4 regions of the Erwinia magellanica genome follow, and region 4 is predicted to be linked to each of the others. Evidence: predicted binding sites of a transcription regulator. Region 4 holds the regulator's gene; each other region holds the start of a gene.
The links. Region 4 encodes PhoB, which activates phosphate uptake and scavenging genes when phosphate is short. Its sites were predicted from a motif close to CTGTCATAAAACTGNCNNAT; they were not measured.

Region 1 (3,322 bases), on a different contig from region 4:
TAGCAGTCGCTTTTCTGTTACAACTAAAATCAGTCTGGTTTAATGAGGTGATTGGCTACTCATCGCAGGGCTTGTCCGGCGTACCCCGTTGCATAAGCTCTTTGATGGCTGTCGGGAGGGGATCATGATCAGCACCATCGCGCTTTTCTGGGCTCTTTGTGTGGTATGTGTGGTGAATATGGCGCGCTACTTTTCCTCTTTGCGTGCGTTGTTAGTGGTGCTTCGTGGGTGCGATCCTTTACTCTATCAATATGTGGATGGCGCGGGCTTCTTTACCTCACACGGTCAGCCTGGTAAACAGGTCCGGCTGGTGCGGTACATCTGGTCACAGCGCTATCGCGACCATCACGATGATGAGTTTATTCGTCGCTGCGAGCGGGTACGGGGGCAGTTTATCCTGACCAGCGCGTTATGTGGGCTGGTGGTAATTAGCCTGGTTGGGCTGCTGATCTGGCACTGAGCCAGCAAACGAAAGAAACAAAAAAGGGCGGGGATATCCCCGCCCTTTTGCTGTGCCAGGAGGGCACTTAAGCGATAAATTTCAACGCAATCCAGTAAAGCGAACCTGACAGCAGGATGGAAACAGGCAGCGTGAATATCCAGGCAAGCAGGATATTTTTGATGGTTTTGCTCTGTACGCCGCCGCCATCAACCAGCATGGTGCCGGCAACGGAAGAGGAGAGGACGTGAGTGGTTGAAACCGGCATTCCGGTATAACTCGCCACGCCGATAGAGACCGCCGCCGTTAACTGCGCGGACATCCCCTGAGCATAGGTCATGCCTTTCTTACCGATCTTCTCACCGATAGTGGTCGCCACACGACGCCAGCCCACCATGGTGCCCAGCGACAGCGCCAGAGCTACGGCTACGATAATCCAGACCGGAGCATATTCAATCGTGCCCAGCAGGTCGCCTTTCAGCTTGCTGAGGAAACGCTGATCGTCACTGGTGACGCCCGGCAGTTTCGACGCTTTTTCTGACGTGTCAGAGATGCACATCAACAGGCGACGAAGCTGCGCCCGCTGGTCCACCGTCAGCTTGTCGTAGCTTTGCAGGTTGTTCAGCAGGCCCTGGGCTTGCTGAATAGCTGGCAGAGCGCGGGCGGCATCACAGTGGAACTCTTTCGGGCCGCTTGGTACCTCTTCCGGCGTTGGCACCACAGGCGGCGCCATCTGCACGATATGGGTCAGTGAATCAGCGTGCTGCTGATAGTACTGCTCCAGATGGTTTACCGCGTCACGGGTGCGGGTGATGTCGTAGCCGGTGGAGTTCATGTTGACCACGAATCCCGCTGGCGCCACGCCAATCAATACCAGCATAATCAGGCCAATGCCTTTCTGACCATCATTGGCACCGTGCGAGTAGCTCACGCCGATGGCGGAGACAATCAGGGCAATCCGGGTCCAGAACGGCGGCTTCTTCTTGCCGTCGATCTTTTCACGTTCCGCAGGCGTCATATGAATACGACGGCGCTTTTTGCTCCCACTCCAGTAACGGCGCAGGATAAATACCATGCCGCCAGCCAGCACCAGGCCAACAATGGGTGAAATCACCAGCGACATAAAGATGCCGATCATTTTGGGGATGTTTAATGCATCTACTACCGAGGTGCCGGTAATCAGTGCGTTAGTCAGGCCAATACCGATGATGGCCCCGATAAGGGTATGAGAGCTGGAGGCCGGCAGACCAAAGTACCAGGTGCCGAGGTTCCAGATAATCGCCGCAAGCAGCATAGAGAAGACCATGGCAAGGCCATGAGCTGAACCTACGTTAAGCAGCAGATCGGTGGGCAGCAGGTGAACAATGGCATAGGCCACGCTCAGTCCGCCCAGCAGGACGCCAAAGAAGTTGAACACCCCAGCCATCACCACCGCCACTTGCGATCGCATTGCCCGGGTATAGATCACAGTAGCGACTGCGTTGGCCGTATCATGGAAGCCGTTAATGGCCTCGTAGAACAGCACAAAGAGCAGCGCGAGCACCAGTAACAAGCCAGTATGAAAATCGAGACCAGCGAACAGATGTAACATAAGCGTTAAGCCATTTTGGGGGACATGAACGCGGCGCATTATCAGCGAGAATACGCGGCTGGGGAAAGGAAAATATAGACTTTTTTTGACAATAATGTGTCAGCCTGATGAAAAAGGCCTCTGCTTTCACTTAAATATCATCCAGTTGCAAAATGTTTCAGCAATGACATTTTTGTTACTCTGGCATCACCCGGCCCTTGTCATTACAATCAGCGTTTTTAAAGCCCGGAGCGAGTTGTGGAAAAGTTTGACGTTATCATCATTGGCGCTGGCGCGGCTGGCCTGTTCTGCGCGGCGCAGGCGGGGCAGCGGGGCAAGCGAGTGCTGCTGCTGGATAACGGCAAAAAAGCGGGCCGTAAAATTGTGATGTCCGGCGGCGGCCGCTGTAATTTTACCAACCTCTATACCGAACCGGCGGCTTATCTTTCGCACAATCCCCATTTCTGTAAGTCGGCGCTGGCGCGTTATACCCAGTGGGACTTTATTGACCTGGTGAACCGCCACGGCATCGCCTGGCATGAAAAGACGCTGGGCCAGCTCTTTTGTGATGACTCTGCCCAGCAGATTGTTGACCTGCTGCTGAAAGAGTGCGAAGTGGGCAACGTCACCCTGCGGTTGCGCAGCGAAGTGCTGAGCGTGGCGCGCGACGAGGCGGGGTATACGCTGGAGCTGAACGGCAGCACGGTGCAGGCGGAAAAACTGGTGGTGGCCACCGGCGGACTCTCTATGCCCGCTCTGGGCGCCTCGCCTTTTGGTTATAAAATTGCAGAGCAGTTTGGCCTTAAGGTGTTTCCTACCCGCGCCGGGCTGGTGCCTTTCACGCTGCACAAGCCGCTGCTGGAGCAGCTGCAAACCCTCTCTGGCGTTGCCGTGCCTGCAACAATCGGTGCTGAAGATGGCACCCTGTTTAAAGAAGCGCTGCTGTTTACCCATCGCGGGTTATCAGGGCCGGCAGTTCTGCAATTATCCAGCTACTGGCAGCCCGGCGAGTTCGTGACTATTAACCTTTCCCCGGAGCGCGAACTCGGCGGCTTTATTGATGAAGAGCGTGAAGCCCACCCGAATCAGAGCCTGAAAAATACGCTGGCAAAAATATTGCCGCGCCGTCTGGTGGAATGCCTTCAGCTACTGGGGAGCGTGCCGGAATGTACGCTGAAGCAGCTCAACCGGCGTCAGCAGGGCGAACTGGTTGACTCGCTGCACCAGTGGCGGGTACAGCCTAACGGCACCGAAGGCTACCGTACGGCGGAAGTGACGCTGGGCGGCGTAGATACCACCATGCTCTCCTCCAG
Region 2 (3,322 bases), on a different contig from region 4:
TGCTGATAATAGCGCTCAAAATCAGTGTTATGCATAAATTAACCGGTTAAGAGTTGAAACAAAAAGAGCGCCTGCTCAGTGACCTGAGTCAGGCGCTCCCGCAGGGCGACTTAGCGCGCGCCCTTAGTCAGTTCACGCTTCATATCAATGATATTCTGGTAATCAGCCACGGTAGCGGGGCCGATATGCTGTGTGCCGCCCATCGCTTTGATAAAGCAGCTGTGGTTCTCTGTATCCAGCTTTTTGATGGCGGCGACCAGCTTAGGTTTGAAATCGGCATCCAGCTTGTTGCTCACCAGGATCGGGCCGTTAGGGATCAGCGGCGATTCCCAGATAATACGGATTTGCTTCATCAAATCGGGGTGATCCATGCGGATCATGCGGGTAAATGCCCCGCTGGTGAAGCCGGTGTCGTAATCGCCGATCATGGAAGCCCAGGTCACTGCGCCTTCAAACTGACCATTCAGTACGCCTAAAACATCCTGCTCATGGCCGCCGGAGAAGGTCACGCTTGAGAAGAAGCCGTTGTACTTATCATCCACGCTGCCGCCAAACTCTTTCCTGAAGGTCTGATTAGGGATAAGGAAGCCCGAGGTGGAGTCCGGGTCAGCCATCCCGAAAGATTTGCCTTTCAGATCTGACAGTTTCTTATAAGGGCTGTCAGCTTTCACGATAACCACTGAGTGGTAACCTTTTGATTTATCCGTGTCGTCTACCGCAATACCCACAACCTCTACCGCTTTGGGATCTTTAATATAGACAGAGGCATAGGAAGAGGGAGACATGCTCAGCACCATATCCACTTTGCCGCCCAGCAGCCCCTGAATAACGCCGGAGTAGTCGGAAGAGTTACGTAGTCTGGTCTCTGTCCCCAGCTCTTTATCGAAGAAATCCTTTACGCACTGGTTATCACCGATCTGCTGCGTGGCGTTCTGTCCCCCCAAAATGCCTAAATTCAGTTCTTTTGGCGTGGCAGCCTGAGCAAAGCCGGACGCCATTACGCTGGCCAGAAGTGAGGTTAATAATAATTTTTTCATTGCCGGGTCCCAAAAGATCTTAGTTAAATTGCGTCATCTCTTCGCCATACAGCGTATGGAGAAGCTCTTCGGTTAACTGCGACGGATGTCCGTCAAACACGATGCGCCCCTGGGCAATACCAATGGCGCGGGTACAGTACTCTTTCACCAGCTCAACCGAATGAAGGTTGACCATCACGCTGATGCCGTTGTCGCTCACCTGACGCAGGACATCCATAATGCGACGGGTGTTTTTCGGATCGAGCGAGGCGACAGGCTCATCGGCCAGCAGAATTTTGGGGTTTTGCATCAGCGCACGGCAGATTGCCACACGCTGCATCTGTCCCCCGGAGAGGTTTTCCGCACGCTGTAACGCCTGCGGCAGCATGTTCAGCCACTCCAGCAGGCCAATAGCCCTGGCGCGATCGGCATCCGGGAAGATTTTGAAAAAGGATTTCAGGGTGGAAGTCTGACTGAGACGGCCAAGCAGAACATTAGTGAGCACATCCAGACGCGGAACCAGGCAGAAGTCCTGGAAAATCATGCCGCACTCGCTACGCCATTCGCGCATCTGGCGCGCATTCAGCGCAACGATGTTCTGCTGCTCACCGGATTCGCGATAATTCAGGATCTCGCCCTCTGTGGCGGCAAGAGTGCCGTTCAGCAGATGCAAAAGCGTGGATTTACCCGCTCCGGAACGTCCGACAACGGCCACCAACTCACCGGCATGCAGATCAAAATTAATCTCCTGCAACACAGGATTTTGCGCGTTGTACGCTTTGCCAAGGCCTCTGACGGCCAGAACTTTTTTCTGCGCCGTGCGCAGCGGCGAGACCTCAGGAGCGGGGGCCGGTTTCAACAGTGCCTGTGCCATAATCTTTCCCGTAGTGAGTCAGGCATTACGCCTTGTGCGCCCTATTAACGGCGAGCGCAGTGACGATTTAATGACAGCGGGATGATGAAAAAATGACGCGGGAAAAAGTGACAACGTCACAGTTGCAGCGTCAAGCCGTCACAGGCTGCGGCTACGCCTGGCGGCAGCGCATTCTCTGCCAGCCAGTTATCCACCTCATGCCCGATATGGGTCAGCCAGGTTTGCTGGGGGGCAAGCTGTTGATGTAAAGCCAGCGCCAGCGAAATGTCATTGTGGTTGCGCGGCGGCAGGTCGCTGGGGGCATAACTACAGTCGAGAACCAGGTGATCGATTTTTCGCTGCTGAAGCCAGTGCAGCGTCTCCACAGGCAGCCCGACGGTATCGGTAAGGTATGCCAGCCTGAAACCCTGATGCTCAATCAGATAGCCGAAGGTGATTTTTGAATGAATCAGCGGCAGCGGCGTAAACAGCAGATCGCCGCAGGGAAGCGGATCAAAAGGTCGCAGGAAAGGTTGAAAGGCGAGCAGGCCGGGATGGCGATAGAGATCGTCACATCCCTCTTCATCGGGCGGACAGTAAACCGGAATTTTGGCTCCCATCCCCCAGCGCAGCGCAAACAGCCCCTGCACGTGGTCCATATGAAAATGGGTCAGAAAAATGCGGTCCAGCTCGCCCGGCGCAAATTGCTCCTCCAGATGGCACTGTCCCGCATCCAGTAGCGTGGTTTCGCCACCCTGGCGGATTAATGCGCTGGAGGGCGTGCGCCTTCGCGCGGAGTGCTGCTGAGCACCCAGACAGGCGGCGCAATCGCAGCCAAAAACCGGAACCTGGCGGACGTCACCGGTGCCTAAAAAAGTGAACTGCATGATGTTCGGTCTCCCTTGCAGCATAGTGCTCATCGCTCAGCCATCTGCGCGGCACAAACTCATAATGATCTTTAGCCTGACGACCTGAGACAGAGTGGTTCCGCTGGCGAACCGGCTTCCCTCTCCGCCTGCTCTGCCAGCAGCGCCACCAGCTGATTCAGCGTCTGGCTCAGCGGGCCGTCATTGTTCAGCATCATGCAGCAAGCGGGTGCGCCTTCTGCGGCACGGCGAAGGCGCTGCGCTATCTGCTCCTCTCCTTCCCTGCCGCGCTGCCGCAGCCGCTGAGCCAGCACACCGGGCGAAACTTGCAGGCACACCGGCAGCAGCTGCGTACCATAACGCTGTTCAACGGCTGGCAGGTGTAGCCGTGACCCGTTCACCACAACGTCAAGATCCTGCGCCAGCCAGAAGTCGATTTCGATGCCCACCGCATAGGCCTGTTGATGCGCCAGCCAGTCAATTGCGAACAGCCCTTTTGCGCGCCGTCGGTGAAACTCCGCCTTGCTGAGGGCAATATGATTTTCGCCCCCGGCATCAGCAGCCCTGGTAATGTAACGATGCGCCAC
Region 3 (3,322 bases), on a different contig from region 4:
GGAGAAGTAGGGGTTGATGACCAGGCCGGTGGTGTGCTGGATATACTCTTCCAGGCCCTCTCTTTTCAGCTTCGCACAGTAGTCAGCGGTGCGCGGATCCTGCCAGACGATAGCGTTATAAATCGGTTTGCCGGTCTCTTTGTCCCAGACAATGGCCGTTTCACGCTGATTGGTGATGCCGATAGCGGCAATCTCATCAGAGCGAATATCGGCATGTGCCAGCACTTCTACCAGCGTGGAGCTTTGCGAGGCCCAGATATCCATCGGGTCATGCTCAACCCAGCCAGCCTTAGGATAGATTTGCTGAAATTCGCGCTGGGAGACCGCCACAATATTGGAGTCATGATCCAGGATTACCGCACGAGAGCTGGTTGTGCCCTGGTCGAGCGCGACAATGTATTTTTTTTCTGTGTTCATAATTCATTCCTGATGGTGAAAAGGGTTAACACTTACGCTTTGCGCTGCTCAGTACGCGCTATCGTCTTCTCATCTTTCTTTACGGCGGTGGCACCAGGCAGATTACGGGCTATCAAAATGCGGTAACCAAATGCACCCAGGCTGGCACCAACAATCGGGCCAAAGATCGGCACGAGGAAATAAGGGATATCACGACCACCGGTAAAGGCGACGTTACCCCAGCCTGCCAGCCAGGCAAAGAGCTTTGGTCCGAAATCACGAGCCGGGTTAAGAGCAAAGCCGGTCAGCGGGCCCATAGCACCGCCGATAACCGCAATCAGCAGGCCAATCAGCAGAGGCGCCATCGGGCCGCGAGGCAGACCGTTACCGTCATCGGTCAGTGCCATAATCAGGCCCATCATCACGGCGGTGATCACTGCTTCAACGATGAAAGCCTGGCCCACGCCGATATGTGGATTAGGATAGGTCGAGAAAATTCCCGCCAGATCGAGGCTCTCAACCGTGCCACGGATCATCTGATGAGACTGTTCATAATCCAGGAACAAATTGTAGTAGAGGCCGTAAACTAACGCGGCAGAACAGAATGCCCCGGCTATTTGCGCAAGGATATAGGGGACAACCTTACGTCCATCGAAGTTAGCAAACAGGCAGAGTGCGAGGGTTACGGCTGGGTTTAGATGCGCACCAGAGATGGCGGCGCTGAGATAAATTGCCATTGCAACGGCAATCCCCCAGATAATACTGATTTCCCACTGGCCAAAACTTGCGCCAGCCAGTTTCATGGCGGCGACACAGCCGGCACCAAAGAAGATAATGGTGGCGACACCAAGGAATTCGGCGATGCACTGCCCTTTAAGCGTGCTTGTTGCAGTCTGACTCATGATGACATTTCCTGAAGGCGAGGTTAAATGTTGTACTGCGCTTTTTTTCTCATTCCGTGAGCCGCCCAAATCTAATGTAGGGCTGATGTAAATTTATCGTTAACGAGCATAAACGAGAAATAGCGAAATCAAAAGTTGTGTGCTGTGTCATAAAAATGAGCGTTTTCGCGTCTTTTGGCTTTCCTAAAACACCATTTCATTTTCGTTTAAAGGGTCTTTTGTCGAAAATTATTAACTATAGCCTTACTTTTTAAACGGCTAATGTTGCGGATACCAGGTCTATGCTGAAAATTGTTACAGACTGCACCCTGGGTGGGTTCGCCGCTGGACTTGGCGGGCTGCTCTATTTACAATCGGATTATCGTTGTTATCCGTGGAATGCCGGTTTACCCCTTCATGATCTGCGGCTGGCAATATCAACGGGTTGCGATTAGAAGAGGTTATTTATAATGTCATTTGAAGTGTTTGAGAAACTTGAAGCGAAAGTACAGCAGGCTATTGATACCATCACGCTGTTGCAGATGGAAATTGAAGAGCTGAAAGAGCAGAACAACAATCTGAATCAGCAGGTTCAACAGGCTGCGGGAAACAGTGATTCTCTGGTGCGTGAAAATCAGCACCTGAAAGAAGAGCAGCTTGTCTGGCAGGAGCGTCTGCGTGCGCTGCTGGGAAAAATGGAAGAAGTTTAACTTTCAGATAAGAAACGGGTGCCAGCGGCACCCATTTTTTTATTCGATATCCAGCGGATCTTCAGAAAGGATGATGCCGGTGTTATCGGCATAAAGATGGTCGCCGGAGAAAAAGGTGACGCCGCCAAAGTTTACGCGGATGTCGCTTTCGCCAATACCTTCGCCCGCAGCGCCAACCGGAATAGCGGCAATGGCCTGAATACCAATATCCAGCTCTTCCAGATCGTCAACCTGACGCACGGAACCGTAGACCACAATGCCTTCCCACTCGTTCTGCATCGCCAGTCTGGCCAGCGCCGCATCGATCAGGGCACGACGAACCGACCCCCCGCCATCCACCAGCAGCACACGACCGCGACCGTTCTCCTCCAGCAGATCGTATAACAGCCCGTTGTCCTCGAAACATTTTACCGTGATGATTTGCCCGCCAAACGAGGTACGGCCACCGAAGTTTGAAAAGAGCGGTTCAACGACATTTACATCTTCATGGTAGATGTCGCAGAGTTCAGAAGTATCATATTTCATAAGGGGTTTCGTCTGTTTGCCACAGGAACTTTAAGTATATCGCTTTCTCGCCGCTGTTGGCAAAATCATCAATTGTTAAAAGTTGCGATGAGTCAAACACATCGCACTTAATTGAGCAGCAGACCAAACGAAAAAAGCAGGTTAAGCAGCAGGGCCGATTTGACCGTTTTCTCCAGCATCGGACGCATGGCAACGGCCGAGGTTTGCTGCATGATATAGCGACGATGACTGTTCAGCAGCGGCGTTGCCAGCAGAAACAGCCAGCCACCAGAATTGAGCGAACTCATCACGGCAAACAGGGCACAGCAGAGCACAGCGCCCGCCAGCAGAAGTGAATGGTAACGTCTGGCATTAATAGCGCCTAAACGCACGGCCAGCGTGTATTTCCCGTTTTGCCGATCGCTGTCGATATCGCGCATATTATTCACGTTAAGCACGGCGACAGCCATCAGCCCGCAGGCGGTAGCGGGCAAAAACAGCATCACCGGCAGGTTATGCGCCTGAAGATAATAACTTCCTGTGACCCCCAGCCAGCCAAAGAAGATCAGCACGGAAGCATCCCCCAGGCCGAGATAGCCATAAGGTTTTTTGCCCACCGTATAGGCGATAGCGGCGACAATCGCGACCGCGCCCAGTCCGATAAACCCCACTATATCGTTAACCGACCGACAGGCCCGGAGGATCAGCATCACGCCCGATACTATTGTGAGGGCCACGGTAAAGATCAGGGCAATGCGCATCTGCTGCTGAGTGATGGCCCCTTTCTGCATACCCCGTAACGGGCCAAGTCTGTCAGGCGTGTCGCTGCCT
Region 4 (3,322 bases):
ATTTTTAAACCGCAGCGTCAGGATCTTCATGCCTGCTCCTCGTCATCAATCTCAGTCAGCGTCTGTTTAAACAGCGTGGTGGCACGAGCCAGCCGCTCCGGCTCTTCATGCTCCTCAAGGGCCAGCCGACGACTGAACACCTCCTGCACGCTAAGCTCGCTGAGCGTCTCATTATTCTGCCGGTTGATGACCTGATCGCGCTGCTCCCGGCTGCGTCGCAGTAACACCACTTCCACAGGTAGCTTCTCCGTCAGTTCCTGAATACGACGCTGGAGATCGTTCAGCCAGGCATGGGTAGAAATTTCGATATCAAGCCACACGGTTTTGCCATCTTCACGCGGGAGGATAGCCGCAAGCTGCTGCTCAATCTCTTCCAGCGAACCTTTAATCATCTGCATGGGCTGAAATAGCGGGATCGGCAGCGTTTCAACCTTACTGAGCCTGCCGTCAGCAAAATCGACCAGGAAGACGCTTTTCTCCTTGCCCAGCTCATCAAAGCTGAGCGGAATAGGGGAGCCGCTGTAGCGGATATGGTCGCTATTGGCGATGCGCTGCGCACGATGGATATGCCCCAGCGCAATATAGTCTGCTGGCGGAAAAGCCTGAGCCGGAAAAGCATCAAGCGTGCCGATGTAAATGTCCCTCACCGCGTCACTTTTGGTGACGCCGACGGTCGTTAAATGGCCGGTGGCGATGATGGGGAGCGGCAGATTATGGCGTTCACGCACTTCCAGCGCCGCCTGCCAGCAGCGCTGGTAGTGCTGGGTTATCGCTTCCAGCAGCGTCAGCTGTTTCTCCCGGCCTGACTGGCCCGCCTTGCTGAGGGTAATATCGCGAGGGCGCAGGAAAGGGATAGCACAGAGCAGCGCGCCAGGTTTACCTTCGCGCGTGTTCAGCATCAGCACCTGTTGCGCAGGATCGTCGCTGGCTGCGGCAATGACCCTGGTATTCAGACAGGCAAGCAGCTCGCGAGATTCGTTCAGCGTGGCCACAGAGTCATGATTTCCACCCAGTACCACCAGCTCACAGCGGGTTTGCTGTAGCTTCACAACAAAACGGTTGTAGAGTTCACGCGCATAGCTGGGCGGCGCTCCCGTATCGAAGATATCACCCGCCACGATAATGGCATCTACCTGCTTTTCCACCGCCTGTTCCAGCAGCCAGTCAATAAAAGCCTGATGTTCCGCAGCACGGCTTTTGGTGTAAAAGAACTGGCCCAGGTGCCAGTCTGACGTGTGGAGTATTCGCATGGGGTCCCTCTGAGGCGTAAAGCAGTGCCGACGATTATAAACAGCCAGAGGCAAAACCCCAGACACATTGACCACTACCTTCATAAAAGTGTTATAAATCGGTGGGCTGGGGTCAGTTTTGTTCATAAAACTGTCATAAAACTGACGCATAATGGCGCCGCATATCCAGTGGCATTCCGTCACAGTAGCAGGAGCAATAATGGCTAAGCGCATTCTGGTAGTCGAAGATGAAGCCCCAATCCGTGAGATGTTGTGTTTCGTGCTGGAGCAAAATGACTATCAACCCATAGAAGCGGAAGATTATGACAGTGCGGTCAGTATGCTCATCGAACCCTGGCCTGATTTGATCCTGCTGGACTGGATGCTACCGGGGGGATCGGGCATTCAGTTTATCAAGCACCTGAAGCGTGAAGCGATGACCAGGGATATCCCGGTGATGATGCTCACGGCGCGCGGCGAAGAAGAAGATCGCGTTCGCGGTCTGGAAGTGGGTGCTGACGACTATATTACCAAGCCATTTTCGCCGAAAGAGCTGGTGGCGCGAATTAAAGCAGTGATGCGCCGCATCTCGCCAATGGCGGTGGAGGAGGTTATTGAGATGCAGGGATTGAGCCTGGATCCCTCTTCACACCGCGTGATGTCCGAGACTCAGCCGCTGGAAATGGGGCCAACGGAGTATAAGCTGCTGCACTTCTTTATGACGCACCCGGAGCGGGTCTACAGCCGTGAGCAGTTGCTTAATCATGTGTGGGGCACTAACGTGTACGTCGAAGATCGTACCGTTGACGTTCATATTCGCCGCCTACGCAAGGCGCTGGAACTGACCGGGCACGATCGCATGGTGCAGACGGTTCGCGGAACAGGTTACCGTTTCTCTGCACGTTACTGATCGTTCGCACTGGAGCCTCTACCGTGTTGGAACGCCTCTCCTGGAAGAGACTGCTGCTGGAGCTGGTACTGGCCTGCCTGCCCGCCCTGATTTTGGGGCTGCTGGTCGGCTACCTGCCCTGGCTGCTGCTGATCGCCGTGTTGGCCGTACTGGGCTGGCACTTCGCTAATTTACTCCGTTTATCCCACTGGCTCTGGATCGATCGCAGCATGACGCCACCGGCCGGTCGCGGCAGTTGGGAGCCTCTCTTTTATGGCCTTTACCAGATGCAGGCGAGAAATCGTCGGCGTCGGCGCGAGCTTGGCCACCTGATTAAGCGTTTTCGTAGCGGAGCGGAGTCCCTGCCCGATGCCGTGGTACTTACCACAGAAGAGGGAACCATCTTCTGGTGCAACGGCCTGGCGCAGCAGATGCTGGGGCTGCGCTGGCCGGAGGATAACGGTCAGAACATCCTTAACCTGCTTCGTTACCCCGAATTCACCCGCTACCTCCGCCAGCGGGATTTTTCCCGGCCATTGACCCTGGTGCATAACAGCCATCGCCAACTTGAATTCCGCGTAATGCCCTATTCAGAAGGACAGTGGTTGCTGGTGGCGCGTGACGTGACGCAGATGCATCAATTGGAAGGCGCCCGCCGTAACTTTTTCGCTAACGTCAGCCATGAACTGCGTACGCCGTTAACGGTGCTACAGGGTTATCTGGAGATGATGAATGATTCCGGAATGGAAGGGCCGCTGCGGGATAAAGCGCTGCATACAATGCAGGAGCAGACCCGCCGTATGGATGGTCTGGTGAAACAGCTGCTGACGCTGTCACGCATTGAAGCCGCGCCAGCGCTCGATCTCCAGGAAAAAGTCGAGGTGCCGTTAATGCTGAAGCTGTTACAGCGTGAAGCGGAAACTTTGAGTCAGGGGCGGCACGAAATCCATTTCCACAGCGACCAGCATCTGCGGGTATTCGGCAACGAAGAGCAGTTGCGAAGCGCCATCTCCAACCTCGTTTATAACTCGGTTAACCATACGCCGCCCGGTACGCGCATTGATATCAGCTGGCAGGAAACCGCGCAGGGGGCGCTGTTTAAGGTGAAGGATAATGGTCCCGGCATTTCACCTGAGCATATTCCCCGCCTGACGGAACGTTTCTATCGCGTGGATAAAGCGCGCTCCAGACAGACCGGTGGAAG

Region 1: a site for PhoB is predicted at 2,125-2,144, ahead of pitA (inorganic phosphate transporter PitA). Genes of this name have one in related genera too.
Region 2: a site for PhoB is predicted at 1,948-1,967, ahead of phnC (phosphonate ABC transporter ATP-binding protein). Genes of this name have one in related genera too.
Region 3: a site for PhoB is predicted at 1,443-1,462, ahead of AAH450_RS19530 (MIP/aquaporin family protein). Genes of this name have one in related genera too.

What each region holds. Positions count from the first base shown of each region.
Region 1 covers NZ_JBCHVC010000004.1:178,981-182,302, reverse strand. The annotation lists gene uspB (universal stress protein UspB) at 125-460, shown strand; gene pitA (inorganic phosphate transporter PitA) at 528-2,030, opposite strand; gene AAH450_RS15300 (BaiN/RdsA family NAD(P)/FAD-dependent oxidoreductase) at 2,268-3,322, shown strand, end outside.
Region 2 covers NZ_JBCHVC010000001.1:674,271-677,592, reverse strand. The annotation lists gene phnE (phosphonate ABC transporter, permease protein PhnE) at 1-35, opposite strand, end outside; gene phnD (phosphonate ABC transporter substrate-binding protein) at 111-1,037, opposite strand; gene phnC (phosphonate ABC transporter ATP-binding protein) at 1,057-1,890, opposite strand; gene phnP (phosphonate metabolism protein PhnP) at 2,007-2,756, opposite strand; gene phnN (ribose 1,5-bisphosphokinase) at 2,828-3,322, opposite strand, start outside.
Region 3 covers NZ_JBCHVC010000007.1:30,438-33,759, reverse strand. The annotation lists gene glpK (glycerol kinase GlpK) at 1-417, opposite strand, end outside; gene AAH450_RS19530 (MIP/aquaporin family protein) at 450-1,298, opposite strand; gene zapB (cell division protein ZapB) at 1,748-1,987, shown strand; gene rraA (ribonuclease E activity regulator RraA) at 2,027-2,512, opposite strand; gene AAH450_RS19515 (1,4-dihydroxy-2-naphthoate polyprenyltransferase) at 2,620-3,322, opposite strand, start outside.
Region 4 covers NZ_JBCHVC010000002.1:145,791-149,112, forward strand. The annotation lists gene AAH450_RS07730 (AAA family ATPase) at 1-30, opposite strand, end outside; gene sbcD (exonuclease subunit SbcD) at 27-1,250, opposite strand; gene phoB (phosphate response regulator transcription factor PhoB) at 1,450-2,139, shown strand; gene phoR (phosphate regulon sensor histidine kinase PhoR) at 2,163-3,322, shown strand, end outside.